Regions from separate parts of the Kitasatospora sp. NPDC101235 genome, predicted to be linked through region 1. Evidence: riboswitches for the same ligand, from Rfam matches in the RefSeq annotation. Region 1 holds a riboswitch; each other region holds the start of a gene.
The links. A riboswitch is a leader RNA that binds a small molecule or an ion and turns the genes downstream of it on or off. The one in region 1 is predicted to bind cyclic di-AMP.

Region 1 (4,870 bases):
GGCGAGATCCGCAAGGTCCGGATCGACGGCGCGGTCAGTCGGCTGTCCACCGAGGGCTACGTCTACCTGCCCCCGCAGTACTTCCAGCCGGAGTACGCCCAGAAGCAGTTCCCGGCCGTGATCGTCAGCACCGGATTCCCAGGAATCGCCGAGAACCTGATCACCCGCTTCAACTATCCGGGTGCCGCGCTCAAGCTGCTGCAGGAAGGGCGGATGCAGCCGACCGTCATGGTCCTGGTGCGCCCCTCGCCCGCACTGCCGCAGGACACCGAGTGCGAGGACGTCCCGAACGGCCCGCAGTCCGACACCTACTTCACCAAGGACGTGCCCTCGGCGATCCAGGCCAGCTTCCGGGTCTCCAGCGACCCGCAGGCCTGGGCCTTCATGGGCAACTCGACCGGTGGCTACTGCGCGCTCAAGCTGGCCATGCGCCACCCGGACGTCTTCCCGACCGCCGTCGCCCTCTCCGCCTACTACGAAGCCGCCGACGACCCGACCACGGGCGACCTGTTCGGCGGCAGCAAGCAGCGCCGCGACGAGGCCAACCTGCTGTGGCGGCTGAAGAACCTGCCGCAGCCGAAGGTGTCCGTACTGCTGGCCGGCACCAAGAAGGGCGACGGCAACTACCGGCAGGAGACCGAGGCCTTCGTCGACGCGGTGCAGAGCCCGATGAAGGTCTCGTACAGCATGCTGGAGAACGGCGGCCACAACTTCGAGACCTGGAGCGCCCTGCTGCCCTCCTCACTGGAGTGGCTGTCCCAGCACCTCAAGGTGCCGAACCAGACCGTCTGACGGGGAACGGCACCCGGGGCCGCCCGGACCGCCCGGCGCCTGGACCGCCCGGACCATCCGAACAGGCTGGGGAGAAGACCGAACCCCCGGGGCCACGGCCCCGGGGGTTCGGTCGTTCACGAGCCGTACGGCTCCCGCGCAGCGGTCCCGCCGCTCAGGCCACCCGCTCCAGCGTCCCGGTGTGCAGCTCGCCGACCCGGCCGCCCTCGCCCTCGAAGGTCCAGAAGGCCCGCACCGTCAGCTTGCCGAGGTCCATCACGTGGCTGACGGTGATCCCGCTCTGCTCCGTCCAGCTGACGAAGTAGATCTCCGGCGCGACCTCGGCGACGTGCAGCCGCACGTCCTCCCACTGGCCCGCGGACTCGCCGAGGCCCTCCCAGCGCAGCCGAGTGCCGTCGGCCGAGTAGGTGTTGCGGAAGGCCGCGCCGTTGTCGGCCCGGAAGAGGTAGGTACGGCCGGCGAAGGCGGGCAGGGGCGCGGTCATGGTGGGGCGGGTCCTCGTTCCTGTTCGGTCGTGGCGAGCATCCGGTCGGGCTCGCCGCTCTTGTGCACGGCGGAAGATGTCAGGCTTCCAATTTATCCGACCGGGCGCACTCGGTCAGGCACTCGCCACGGTACGGTCCGGCACCACACAGCCGCCCGGATGTGCGACCGGCACATGGGCAGGAGCGCGCGCCGGTCCTGCCGTCCGGCCATGGGACGTACCCCCACACACCGTCGCCTGGGCGCCGGACGCCGCGAGCCAGGTCAACGCCTGGCTGAGCTGACCTGACCCGAGCCGTCCGCGGCTGTCCGCCCGTCCGCCTGGCCCGCCTTGGCCCTCCCGCTCCCGGAAATTGATCAACTCGACTGCCACGCAGCGTCGTTGATCGACACCACTGTGAGCTGCGCGACAACCTGCCCGTCCGAGTTGTCCGCTCGTGCACGACCCACCTAGCCTGCAACGGTCGTCCGCCCTCGCGGACCCCGCCGCCGGGACGCCGAATCCTGTCCACCCGCCGGCGGGTCGCCGAGCACCACAGAGGACGGGAGCGGGGGAACCAAGGTCAGCGCCCGGCCCGTACGCCAGAGCGTTCGGGCCGCGGCTAGGGGTGAAGCCGCTCCGCAGGCGGCCGGGCGACCTCAGCCCGAACCCGACAGCTCACCTCGCAGGCGTCGCAGAGGTCGTCCCATGCCCAAGCCTGCCAGCTCGACGCACCGGCCGGCGCCCGCGTCCGCCCGCCGCCGCGGACCGCGCCACGCCCGTCCGTCCCACCGCGGACGCAACGCCGCCCTCGCCGCCGCCGGGGCGTTCGCCATCAGCGGCGCCGGGCTGCTCGGTCTGTCGGCGGTCACCGGTGCCCAGGCCGTCACCGCGTCGGCCGTCACCCAGGACCGGCTCGGCCCCGCCACCATGGTCGCGGGCAGGGCCACCACCGCCTCGCTCGGCCTGCACTCCGTGGCCTGCTTCACCGCGAAGACGGTCGGTGTGGGCGTGCGCGACGCGCGCGGCAACAACCTCGACTACCCCGGCAACGCCTCCAACGTGCAGATCTGCCCGAGCGGGGTCGAGTTCACCAGCGGTGCGCGCGCCCTGCCCGCCGGGACGTACACCCGGTTCGGCTTCTGGCAGGAGCTCGGCGGCGCCTGGCACAACCTGCCCTCGCAGCAGCTGGTCGTCTCCGCCGCCGGGACGTCCACCCCGACCCCGACCCCGACCCCGACGCCGAGCGCCGAGCCGACCTCGACCCCGACGTCGACCACCAAGCCGACCCCGACCCCGACGCCGACCGCCGAGCCGACCTCGACCCCGACGTCGACCTCGACCACCAAGCCGACCCCGACCGGCGAGCCGACCTCGACCACCGCGACCACGTCGACCACGTCGGTCCCGGCGCCGAGCACCACCCCGACCCCGAGCACCCCGCCGCCGTCCTCCCCGGTCGCCGGCAAGTCGCTGACCTGGTCGGACGAGTTCAACGGCGCGATCAGCTGGGGCCGGCGCTGGGTCGGCGACAAGAGCACCGCGTACAGGTACGGCGACCACAACCCGGGCGACAACAAACTCGACTGGCTGAACAGGAACAACGTCAGCGTCGCCAACGGGGTCGCCACCTTCACCGCCACGCCCGGCGGGCCGGCCCTGGAGAACGGCAAGCAGTCCTGGAACACCGGGTTCCTGACCACCGAGGGCTCCAGCGAGGGCTTCCGGGTCAAGACCGGCGACTACGCCGAGACCCGGGTCAAGCTGCCCGCCGGCAGCGGCGCCTGGCCGGCCCTGTGGACCTGGAAGAACGGCAACGGCGAGGTCGACTCCTTCGAGTACCACCCCGACAACCCGAACCTGCTGGAGCTGACCAACCACGTCAACCCGGGCAACGCGAGGTACTACACCGACGCGAGCGCCATCGCGAAGGACCAGTGGGTGACCATCGGCACCCACTACGGCGCCAACTCGGTGGACTGGTACGTCAACGGCGTCAAGGTCTTCTCGGACGGCAAGGGCGTCGGTGCCAACTGGTCGGCTTACCTGAACCTCAACCTCTCGGTGTGCGCGGGGCAGTACCACCCCGCGCCGCAGGGGACCGCCCCGATCACCTTCGCCGCCGACTACGTCCGCGTCTACCGGTAGGAACGGGCCACCGGCAGGACGCTCCCGCAGGCCGGGTCGGCCCCACCGGCGGGACCGCGCGACTCAGGAGCCGGCAGTCGTCCCGACCACCGTGATGTCGAACGGCTGCCGGTTGTTGCCCTCGTTCCGGTCGTCCGCGCTGCGCACCACGACCGAGCCGCCGCTCAGCCTGCCCACCGGCAGCCCCGGGTTGAGCCGGACCGGGATGAGGGCGGTCGCGCTGCGTCCCTCCCGCAGTCCGGGCTTGAACACGCACCGCACGGTGCGGCCGTGGCCCAGCACCTGGCAGTCGGAAGGGAAGTACGGCCCCTCGGGGCTGACGCCCTCCGGCAGGGTGACCACGACTGTGAACGGGGAGGCGGTGGTGTCCGGGCCCGCGTTGCCGACGAAGGCGCGGACGGTGGTGGTGCCGCCGGGGGTGGCCGGGTCCGGGGCGGTCCGGACCACCTCCAGGTCGGAGGCGGACGGCCGAGCTGCGGCCGGCGCGGGCAGTGTGGAGGCTTCGGATCCCGCGTCCGTCGCTGCTCCGGGCCTCGCCGGGGCCGGCAGGGTGGAGGCCTCGGGCGTCGCCGGGGCGGGCAGGGTGGACACCGTGGACGCGCCCGTCGCGACGACCTCCACCGCGGGCCGGGGCTCGGGCCGCCGCAGCGCCCAGGACGGGTCGGTGGCCAGCACCGTCACCGCGTACCCCGCCGCCAGGGCCGCGACCAGTCCGGCCCCGCCGGACCCCCGGCCTCTCGCGGCAGGTCGTGCGCCACCGCCCCGCACACCACCGCCCGGTACGTGGCCACCCGGTACCTCACCGCCCCGAACGTCCCGGTGCTGCTGCTCCATCCCCGCTCACCCTGCCTTCGCGTCCCGGCCGCCCGCGCCGTCGCGGGCGGCGTCGGCACCAGGGTGGCGGAGCCGTCGCCGGAGCCCGGGGGCAACCCGCCCGTCGTCCGCCCGAACGGATGAAGCGGCGTTCCGCCCCGACCGGATGGGTCGACAACGGGGGTTGACGGGACGTCAGGGGGCGAGGACCTGCCCCAGCCGGGTCGCGATCCGGTGCATCACCGGGACCAGCGAGGCGGCCCCGGCCTGCTCCTCCAGGGCCCGGATGCGAGCCTCCGGGCCGGAGACCGAGAGTGCCGTGGGCGTCGGCGCGCCCGGGACGGCGAGCGCGATGCAGCGGACGCCGATCTCCTGCTCCTGGTCGTCGACCACGTAGCCGCGCGAGCGCGCCTCGACGAGCTGGCGCATCAGCTCCTGCGGGTCGGTGACCGTGTACTCGGTGTGCGCGGGCAGCGGGTTGGGGCCGAGGACGGCGCGGGCCTCGTCCTCGGGCAGCTGGGCGAGCAGCGCCTTGCCGACGCCGGTGCAGTGCGGCTGCACTCGTCGGCCGACCTCGGTGAACATCCGCATCGAGCGGCGCGACTGGACCTGGCCGACGTACACCACCTCGCCGCCCTCCAGCACCGCCAGGTT
Region 2 (4,870 bases), on a different contig from region 1:
CAAGGTGCTGATGGGCGCGGTGCGCGCGGGCGTCGGCCGGGAGACCGGGCACGAGGTCATCAAGGAGCACGCCGTCGCCTCCGCGCTGGCGATGCGCGCGGGCGCCCGGGAGAACGAGCTGCTGGACCGGCTGGCCGCCGACGAGCGGATCCCGCTGGACCGGGCCGCGCTGGACGCGCTGCTGGCCGACCGGCTGTCCTTCACCGGTGCGGCCGGTGCCCAGGTCGCCGAGGTGGTCCGCCAGGTGGAGGCCGTCGCGGCCGCCTACCCGGAGGCCGCCAAGTACGCGCCTGCCGACATTCTCTGACGTCTGGTCAGTTCTGAGTCGTGGGCCCTGCCGCCGGACCGGTGGCGGGGCCCTCGCGCGTCGTGGGGACGTGGCCCGGGTCGAACGGCGGGGTGGTGGTGCCGCACGGCCAGTCGCAGTTCGGCTCGGCCACCGCTTGCTCCTCGGGGGCGAGCACATTGCCCCGTACGGTCGCGAAGGCGATCAGCCCGCCGGCGACCAGCAGGCCCGCGCAGATCAGCATCGCGGTGTGGAAGGCGGAGTCGACCGAGGCGGGCACCCGGTAGGCGTCGCCGCTCAGCCCGGCCAGCGTCGGCAGGGCGGCCACCGCGAGCAGGCCGGCCGCGCGGGCGGCGGCGTTGTTGACCCCGCTGGCGATGCCCGCGTGCCGGACCTCGACGGCGGCCAGCACGGTCGCCGTCAGCGGTGCGACCAGCAGGGTCATTCCGCAGCCCAGCACCGTGACGGCGGGCAGCACGTCCACCCAGTACGAGGAGTCGGGGCCGATGCGCAGCATCAGCAGGACCCCGGCGGCGCACAGCACGGGACCGACGGTGAGCGGGATGCGCGGGCCGATCCGTTTGCCGAGTCGTCCGGCGCGCGCGGACAGCAGCAGCATCAGCACGGTGATCGGCACCAGCGCGAAGCCCGAGACCAGCGGTGAGAACCCGGACACGATCTGGAGCTGCACCACCAGCAGGAAGAAGACGCCGCTGAACGCCGCGTACACGCACAGGGTGACCAGGTTCACCGCGGTGAACAGCCGTGAGGAGAACAGCCCGAGCGGCAGCATCGGCTCGGGCGCGCGGCGCTCGACGGCCACGAAGGCGACGCCGAGCGCCACCCCGATCACCCCGCTGACCCAGACGGCGGGGGACAGGCCCTCGCCGGCCGCGGTCAGTGCGTAGGTGATCGCGCCGAGGGCGAGGGCGGCGAGCACGGCACCGAGCACGTCGAAGCGGCCGGAGGCGTCCTTGTCCCGGCTCTCCGGCACCGAGCGGGTGGTGACCGCGATGACGGCGGCGGCGAGCGGCAGGTTCAGCAGGAAGATCCAGCGCCAGCCGGGACCGTCCACCAGCCAGCCGCCGAGGAAGGGGCCGACCGCGGCCGACACCCCGCCGAAGCCGGACCAGAGGCCGACCGCCGTCGAGCGGTCGTCAGGGTGGAAGACCGCCTGGAGCATGGCGAGCGAGCCGGGGGTGAGCAGTGCCCCGCCGATGCCCTGGACGGCGCGGGCGGCGATCAGCACGTGGATGTCCGGTGCGACGGCGCAGGCCGCGGAGGCGACGGCGAACCAGACCACGCCGATCAGGAAGACCTTGCGCCGCCCGTACCGGTCGCCGAGCGCGCCGCCGAGCAGGATCAGGCCCGCCAGGGTGAGCAGATAGGCGTTCAGCGTCCATTGCAGGGACGCCAGGGAGGCGCCGAGGTCGGCGCCGATCCGGGGCAGGGCGACGTTCACCACGGTGCCGTCGAGCATCGCCATGCTGGAGCCGAGCACCGTCGCCAGTAGTACCCAGCGTCCCTGCGCGGTGCCCAGGCGCAGGGTGCCGGCCTCGGAGGTGGCCACGGGCGAATCCTGCGCTGCGGGGGCGCACGTGACAAGGGTCACCGGTGGGTGTGTTGGCCGAGGGCGGTGCGTGAACGGGCGGGTGCGCTGCGTCGCGGATCTCGGCGCAGGGTCGTGGATCAGTGGCGGGGGGTGAATGGGTTGTGTACGTACCGTGGGGTGCGGCCTGCGGAGTGTCACCGCGTCCGGGGGGATCGTTGCCGTTTCAAGAGATCGACATTGCTTCACCCGAACGGATGGGTTTTAGTTCAGCGACCGCCCGGCCAGTCCGGACGGATCCACCGGGTGGAACGCCGAGTCCTGCCGCTGCCCGGTGGTTCGAGACGAACTCTGTACGGCAGGAGTGGGGGACCCACAGGTAAGTCGCCGGACCGGAGTTCGCGCCTCAGGGCGCGGGTGTCCAGGACCGGCTCGGGGTGAAGCCGCGCATGCGGCCGGGCAACTCCAGCCCGAACCCGACAGCTCACCTCGCAGGCGTCGGAGAGGAAAACCCCATGCCTGCTCAGGCCCGTCGTATCGCCCTGCCCCGCGCTGCCCGCATCGGCATCGCCACCGCCGTCACCGGCGTCTCCTTCGTCCTCCCGCTCGTGACCGCGGTCAGCGCCCAGGCCCACATCGTTCCGGCCGCCCCGGTCGCGCAGGCCGCCGCCTCCACCGACGCCAAGCAGGCCGCTGATCCGGCCGCCCAGGCCGCGCAGGAGAGCTACCGCGTCGTCAGCGGCGACACCCTGTCCAAGATCGCCGACGCCAAGAACGTCGAGGGCGGCTGGCACGCGCTGTACGAGCAGAACCGCTCGGTCCTCGGTGCCAACCCGAACCTGATCTTCCCGGGTCAGCAGCTCGCGCTGCCGGGCCACGCCGCCGCGCCGTCCGCCGACGCTGCTCCGGCGAAGCCCGCCGCCCCGGCCAAGCCGGCGGCCCCGGCGACCCAGGCCGCCACGCCGCAGGCCCAGGTCCAGGTGAAGACCGAGGCCGCCAAGCCGTCCGCGCAGCTCCAGACCCAGCTGCAGGTCGCCACCCCGGCCCAGGTCGTGACCGCCACTCCGGTCGCCGCGGCCACCTCCGGCTTCGTCGCCCCGCTGGCCAGCCCGAAGCTGGGCACCGCCTACGGCGTGGCCGGTTCGATGTGGGCCTCCGGCCACCACACCGGCCAGGACTTCATCGCCTCCACCGGCACCCCGCTGCGCGCCGTCGCCAACGGTGTCGTGGTCAAGGCCGGCAACGGCGGCGCCTACGGCAACCAGGTCGAGATCAAGCTCGCCGACGGCCACTACGCCGAGTACGCGCACCTCTCCTCGATCGGTGTGAAGATCGGTCAGGCCGTCACCGTCGGCCAGCAGATCGGCCTCTCCGGCGCCACGGGCAACGTGACCGGCCCGCACCTGCACTTCGAGATCCGCAACGGCTCGGAGTACGGCTCGGACATCAACCCGGTCGCCTACCTGCGCGCGCACGGCGTCGCGCTCTGAGCCCGAGGCACTCCGACTTCGCGGGGCCCTGAGCCCCGAAGGTTTCAGGAACCACCGCTGCTGCGGGGCGAATCGATCCTCCGGGATGGTCATGTCGGGTGACCGCTCGACCGGGTGATCGCCGCACAGTGGACATGGGCGCGGGACACGCCCAGGCCGGCCCGGCTTCATGAGGACCTCCTCGTGGAGCCGGGCCGGCTGCTTCGTTCGAGCGGGAGTCAGTGCCGGTGGACCGGCAGGCCGTGCTGGGCGGCGGCCAGCAGCTCGTGCATCCGGTGGCCGAAGTCGTCGGTGTCCCGGGCCGGTTCGGGAAAGACCAGGCGGACGTCGCGGTGGCCGTGCGGGTGGTCCAGGCGCAGCACCAGGCCGTGGCGGTCCAGCGCGAGCGGGCGGACCTCCGGCTCGTGGGCGAGCACGGCCGGGTCGAGCAGCCGGGTGAGGACGTCGAGCGCCTCGGCGTGGTCGTCGGCGAGGTGGGTGAGCAGCGCGGCCTCGTGCCGGGCCAGCGGGTCGGGGGCGGCGAGGGCGAGGTCGTCGGCGGTGACCGCGCCGGTGCCGTACGGGGTGGCGAGGACGGCGTGGGCGACGTCCACCCGCAGGTGTACGCCGAGGCCGTCGTCGGCGAGGTGGGCCAGGTGCAGCCGGCCGGCCAGGGTGAGGCGGGCGCGGACCCGGTCGCGGACGGCGACGGGGGAGACGTCGGTGACGTCGATGACGACGGCGAGGCCGTCGGTGGCACCGGCGGCGGCCGCGGTGAGCGGATCGTCCAGGGCGGTGCGCAGCCGCAGCCGGGAGCCGTGCACGGAGACCGGGGTGTCCAGGTGGTGGTGCTCGCCCAGGGCGCGGACGGTGAGCGAGGAGGTCGTGCCGAGCAGGCTGTGGGTCCGTTCGGCGGTGGTGGGCTCGGGGACCTCGGTGTCGCCGGTGGGCAGGCTCATGGGCGGACCTCCAGTAAGTTAGGTGAGCCTAACCTAATGCGGGGGTGGGGGCGTGGCAAGCAGGCGTCCGGACGGGCGGAAGGGCCCGGACGCGCGAGTGGCGTCCGGGCCCTTCGGTGCGGCGGTGCGTCAGCCGATGACGGCCTGCGCGTCGATCTCGACCAGCATCGGCTCCTGCGGCAGCTCGACGAAGACGGTGGTGCGGCACGGCTTCACGCCGCCGGGCTTGATGTTCTCCTCGATGAACTCGGCGTAGACCTCGTTCATCAGGGGGAAGTCGGCGCGCTTGGTGAGGTAGACGCGGAACATCACCACGTCCTCGATGGTGGCGCCGCCGGCCTCGACGATGGCCTTGACGTTCTCCAGGGTGCGGCGGGTCTGCGCCTTCACGTCGCCGTGGTGCAGGTACTCGCCGGTGTCCGGGTCCTGCGGGCCCTGGCCGGAGACCTGGAGGATCGGGCCCTTGCGGACGCCCTGGGAGAACATCCAGGCGGGGGCGGGGGCGCCGTCGGTGCGGATCTCGGCCTTCTCGCCGGCCTGGGGATGCTCGGAGGACATGGGGCTCCTTGGTGTCTTCGACGGTTCGTCAGTTGTGGTCGGGGCGGCC
Region 3 (4,870 bases), on a different contig from region 1:
ACGACCTGGTCGGGGGTCAGTCCTACGCGGGGCATGGGTTCGGGCTCTCCGTACGGGTGGAGTCGGGCGGGACGGGCGGGACGGGCGGGACGGGCGGGTCGGGGCGGGCGGGGCTCAGCCGAGCTCGGCGAGGAACGGCAGCAGGGCGTCCGCGGTGGCCGCGGGGTTGTCGGCCATCGGGTAGTGCCCGGACCCCTCGATCATCGCCTTCCGCGCGCCGAGTGCGGCGGCCTGCCGGTCGGCCACGAGCTCCGGCTTCGGGAAGTCGGGGTCCTTGCTGCCCATGACCACCAGCGCCGGGCACCGCACCGCGGCCGTCCAGCCGACCGGTGCCGAGTCGCCGTGGACGTACCCGCGGGTGGCGGTCTTCCGTCCCGGGGTGCGCAGCGCGGCGACCAGTCCGTCCACGTACGCGTCGAAGTCGGCGGGCTTGGCGCCGGGGAAGGCCATCCGGCGCAGGTAGAAGCCCCAGGAGGCCGGCCAGTGGACGAGGGCGGCGCCCATCAGGCCCATGACGCCGCGCATCAGGGCGCCCTGCGGCGGGTTCTCGACGAAGGCGTCGAGGAGGACGATCCCGGCGACCCGCTCGGGCGCGTCCCCGGCGGCCTTGACGACGGTCGCGCCGGTGTACGAGTTCCCGGCGAGGACGGCGCGGTCGATGCCGAGGTGGTCGAGCAGGGCGAGCACGTCGCCGGCGATGGCGGCCGGGCTGTAGTCGTCCCAGGTGACGGAGGATTCGCCGAAGCCCCGCAGGTCCATGGTGACGACCCGGTGGCCGGCGGCGACGAGCAGCGGGCGCAGGTGCCGGTACGCGGCCCGGCTGTCGAGCATGCCCGGGAGCAGGACGACGGGGGTGCCGTCGCCCTGCCGGGTGTCGTCGAAGGCGATCCGGCCGCCGGGAGCGGTCAGGTACCGGGTGCTCGGGGTGATGGTGCCGTTCATGGGTGGTCCCCTTCGGGCCGTCGGTGCGGGGCATCGGCTGTGCTGCCGATAGCCATAAAGCTAAGGCTAATAGCCTTAGCCGTCAAGCGACCGTCGGCGACGGGCCGCGGTGGCGGGCCGGGAGAAGGGGAAGGGGCCGGTCAGGCCCCCTCGACCTTGAACGGGTCGTGCTCGCTGAGCAGCTTCTCCAGTCGGGCCTGGTCGACCCGGGTGATCATCTCGCTGGACTCCTGCCGGTCCCGGATCACCTTCGCCAGCGTGAACGCGGAGGTGACGGTGTAGAGGAGGCCGACCCCGAGGAAGGCCCGGGTCCATCCGCCGACCGGCAGGTAGACGATTCCGGCGACGAGGGCGATGCCCGACAGGGAGAAGGAGAGGACGGCCTGGACGAAGTACGCGGCCGTGGTGCGGGCCTGCATCGGTGCGCTCATGGCGTCAGGATGCGGCGGCCCCGCCGGGCCGCACATGAGTAGGGGTACTCAGGTGAGGCCGTGCATGAGGGGCCGTTCGTTGACGTCCGATCACCTTCCACCGAGCTGCTCCAAACGGATGGCTTGGAATCGGAGCGTCCTAGGATTAACGTTTGATAACGCAGCACGGTTGTCAACGCCGTACCCAGACGGCACCGTGCGCCGTCGCCTAATCCCGCCGACCGGCCTCCGGGCAGGTCAGGGAGCCGGGGAACCACGTTCCTTGGGGTGAATCGGCGGGGCTCCGGCCCGGCCGTAGGAGACCTTCCTGCTCCGAACCCGTCAGCTAACCCGGTAGGCGCGAAGGAAGGAAAGGAGCGCGCCTCCCGTGGCGTCGACGCACACCCCGGCACACCCGGCCGGCTTCGCAGCCGGTACCCAGCTCCTCGACCACCCCGGCGCGGACGGCCCTGAGGACTTCGGTCCCGAGGCCTTCGGCGCAGAGGCCGAGACCAACCGCCACCGGATGCCGCGTCAGACCCGCGGAGCCTCCCCGCTGCTCGGCGTCACCGCCGTCGCCGCCACCCTGGGCGCCACCGGCTTCGCCTCGGCGACCCCGGCCGCCGCCCCCGCCGTCGAGGCCCCGGACGAGACCCCGGTCGCCCTCTCCGCCGACCCTGGCCTCGCGCTCGCCGCCCGCATCCAGCACCAGGCCGACAGCCAGCGCACCGCCGCCGAGGAGACCGCCCGGCTCCAGGCCGCGCAGGAGGCGGAGGCCAAGGCCGCCGCCAAGGAGGTCGAGGCCAAGCGCGCCGCCGAGGAGGCCGAGCGGGCCAAGGCCGCCGCCCTCACCCTCCCGGTGAACGACTACCGGCTCTCCGCCCACTACGGCCAGAGCGCCCGCTACTGGGCCAACCTGCACACCGGCCTGGACTTCGCCGCCGACACCGGCACCCCGGTCTACGCGCTCGGCCAGGGCACCATCACCTCGGCCGGCTGGGCCGGCTCGTACGGCTACCGGATCGTCGAGACCCTGCCCGACGGCACCGAGATCTGGTACTGCCACCTCTCCTCGATCACCAAGGGCTCCGGCAAGGTCGCCTCCGGCCAGCAGATCGGCAAGGTCGGCGCGACCGGCAACGTCACCGGCCCGCACCTGCACATGGAGGTCCGCCCCGGCGGCGGCGCCCCGGTCGACCCGGAGCCCTGGCTCCAGCAGCGCGGCCTCAACCCCTGACGCACCCGCACGAAGCCCCCGGCCCGGAGCACCCGCTCCGGGCCGGGGGCTTTGCGCGGCGTCTCACTCCTCGACGGGCAGCTGCGCCAGGTACGCCTCGATCTCCTCCGGGCCCGGCTCCGGCGCCAGCTCCGGGAACTCCGTCACCAGCAGCCGCGGCAGCCCCGGCACCGTCCACCCGCCGAACAGGTCGAGCGCCGCGTCGACCGCCGCCTCCTCGAACTGCCCGAAGTCCCCGGCCAGTTCGTCCGGCATCGGCCGCCCCTGCGCGGTCAGCTCGGCCAGGTTGCGGTAGCTGCGCCGCATCAGGCCCTGCTCCAGCAGCCGCCGCGCGCCGTCCGTGGCCATGCCGACCGACAGCACCCGGCCCGGGCCCCAGCCCTGCTCGTCCGGCTCGTCCAGCCAGCCGGCCGGCACCAGCGCCTCGTACGCGGCCAGCCGCTCCTCCTGCGCCAGCTCCCCGAAGCCGGCCAGCCAGTCCCGCACCGCCGCCCCGTCCGTGACGTCCACCCCGTGCGCGTGCAGCAGCAGCGCGTACAGCCGGGGCCAGGTCACCAGGTCGGCGCGGCGCAGCAGCCCGGCCGCGACCTCGCCCTGCCACTCGGCCTCCGCGTGCAGCCGCTCCTGGCGCTTGGCGTTGAGCCGCCGGGCCGCCCGTTGGTGGTCGATCAGCAGCCGGACGGCGTCGCCGTAGGCGAGCGGGTCCTCCTCGGGTGCCGGTTGGACGTACAGGTGGAGCCGCTCGTACAGCAGGTGCTCCACCGCGTCGGAGGTCAGTTCGGGCCAGCCGTCGTGCATCCTGCCCTCGCCCAGCTCCAGCAGCGCCAGCACCGCGCGCAGCGGCCCCTCGGCCACCGGCGCGCGGCCCTGCTCGGCCGCCCAGGCGAGCAGGTCGGCGGCCTTGGTGCGCGGGGCGAGCCGCAGGTCTTCGTCGTTCATAGTCCGAACGGTAGCCGCCGGGCGGGGATAGGGTCGGCAGCCATGGTCCCCGTACGACTCACCGGCCCGCGACTGGCCGTCCGCGAGTACCACCACACCGAGGGCGACGTGGACGCGCTGCACGCGCTGTTCGGCGACCCGGAGGTCACCCGCCACCTGCCCTTCGGGCCGAGCGGCCGGGAGGCCTGCGCCGACCAGGTCGAGCTCTACCTGGAGGAGGCGATGGCCGAGGAGCGGGACACCTACCGGCTCGCCGTCACCAGGCTCGCCGACGCCGAGGAGCCGCAGGACGCGACGCCGGTCGGGCAGGCCTCGCTCACCCTCGACGGGCACCGGGCCGCCCACCTCGGGTGCGTGCTGGCCCGCGAGTTCTGGGGCCGCGGCTACGCGGGCGAGGTCGTCGGCCTGCTCTGCGGCCTCGCCTTCGACGTCCTGGACCTGCACCGGCTGGCCGCCCGGGTCGCGGTGGCCAACGAGGCCTCCGTCAAGGTGCTCACCGGGCGGGGGTTCCGGCTGGAGGGGCGACTGCGGCACGACGGGTTCAAGGACGGCGTCTGGTCCGACTCGTTCCTCTACTCGCTGCTCGCCGACGAGTGGCCGGGCCCGGGCGCCCGCAGGCCGGGCCCGGACCGCTGAACGCCGCGGACGGGCCGGGGGGCGGCCGCCCGGACGCAGGGCGGACCGAACGAGGGGATCGCGGCGGAGGGGGGTTAACCCCACCCCGGATCCGCCAGGCCTCCGGATCACGCCTGGCCTGCGCGTCCGTCAGACTGGACACCGTCAGCAGGACGAACGACCGACAGTACGAGGGGCCGGGGGCCGGGAGCATGAGCAGCAGCCGCAGCATGGAGGACCGGGAGTGGGACGTCCCGGGCGGTTACGGTGACGACCCGCGCCCCGCCCGGGCCCGCCGGACCGAGCGGCGGCCGGCCCTGTGGCGGGCGCCGTTCTCGGCGTACTACTACCGCGAGGTCGGCTACGCGCTCAGCGGCCTGCCGGTGGCGATCGCCGGGTTCTCCGTCTCGATCGTCATGTTCTGCTTCGGCCTCGGCACCTTCGTGACCGTCCTCGGCCTGCCCGTGCTGGGCGCCCTGACCAGCCTCGCCCGCGGCTTCGGCCGGCTGGAGCGGGCCCGGGTGCGCGGCATGCTGGCCCTGGACGTCCCCGGCCCGGAGCCGGTGCGCCAGGTCCGCCCGGGCAGCTGGGGCGCGATCACCGCGCGGCTGGCGGACGCGGCCGGCTGGAAGGCCGTGCTGTACCAGGTGGTGATGTTCCCCTGGGCGGTGTTCAGCTTCTCGGTGACGCTGGTGTTCCTGCTGCTCGGCTGGGTGATGGCGCTCTA

Region 2: it holds a riboswitch for cyclic di-AMP, as region 1 does, so the genes downstream of both, ACIRRH_RS17130 (peptidoglycan DD-metalloendopeptidase family protein) here and ACIRRH_RS19940 (hypothetical protein) in region 1, are expected to answer to the same signal.
Region 3: it holds a riboswitch for cyclic di-AMP, as region 1 does, so the genes downstream of both, ACIRRH_RS25765 (M23 family metallopeptidase) here and ACIRRH_RS19940 (hypothetical protein) in region 1, are expected to answer to the same signal.

What each region holds. Positions count from the first base shown of each region.
Region 1 covers NZ_JBIWNZ010000011.1:105,285-110,154, reverse strand. The annotation lists gene ACIRRH_RS19950 (alpha/beta hydrolase) at 1-792, shown strand, start outside; gene ACIRRH_RS19945 (MoaF-related domain-containing protein) at 947-1,276, opposite strand; cyclic di-AMP (ydaO/yuaA leader) riboswitch at 1,800-1,955, shown strand; gene ACIRRH_RS19940 (hypothetical protein) at 1,964-3,403, shown strand; gene ACIRRH_RS19935 (hypothetical protein) at 3,467-4,084, opposite strand; gene ACIRRH_RS19930 (hypothetical protein) at 4,187-4,360, shown strand; gene ACIRRH_RS19925 (IclR family transcriptional regulator) at 4,412-4,870, opposite strand, start outside.
Region 2 covers NZ_JBIWNZ010000009.1:38,080-42,949, forward strand. The annotation lists gene purB (adenylosuccinate lyase) at 1-307, shown strand, start outside; gene ACIRRH_RS17125 (MFS transporter) at 315-1,856, opposite strand; cyclic di-AMP (ydaO/yuaA leader) riboswitch at 2,211-2,346, shown strand; gene ACIRRH_RS17130 (peptidoglycan DD-metalloendopeptidase family protein) at 2,351-3,325, shown strand; gene ACIRRH_RS17135 (DUF2470 domain-containing protein) at 3,544-4,263, opposite strand; gene ACIRRH_RS17140 (RidA family protein) at 4,393-4,821, opposite strand; gene ACIRRH_RS17145 (IclR family transcriptional regulator) at 4,850-4,870, opposite strand, start outside.
Region 3 covers NZ_JBIWNZ010000016.1:175,495-180,364, forward strand. The annotation lists gene ACIRRH_RS25750 (TetR/AcrR family transcriptional regulator) at 1-35, opposite strand, end outside; gene ACIRRH_RS25755 (alpha/beta fold hydrolase) at 115-942, opposite strand; gene ACIRRH_RS25760 (YiaA/YiaB family inner membrane protein) at 1,083-1,373, opposite strand; cyclic di-AMP (ydaO/yuaA leader) riboswitch at 1,569-1,727, shown strand; gene ACIRRH_RS25765 (M23 family metallopeptidase) at 1,741-2,589, shown strand; gene ACIRRH_RS25770 (hypothetical protein) at 2,653-3,528, opposite strand; gene ACIRRH_RS25775 (GNAT family N-acetyltransferase) at 3,571-4,164, shown strand; gene ACIRRH_RS25780 (sensor domain-containing protein) at 4,356-4,870, shown strand, end outside.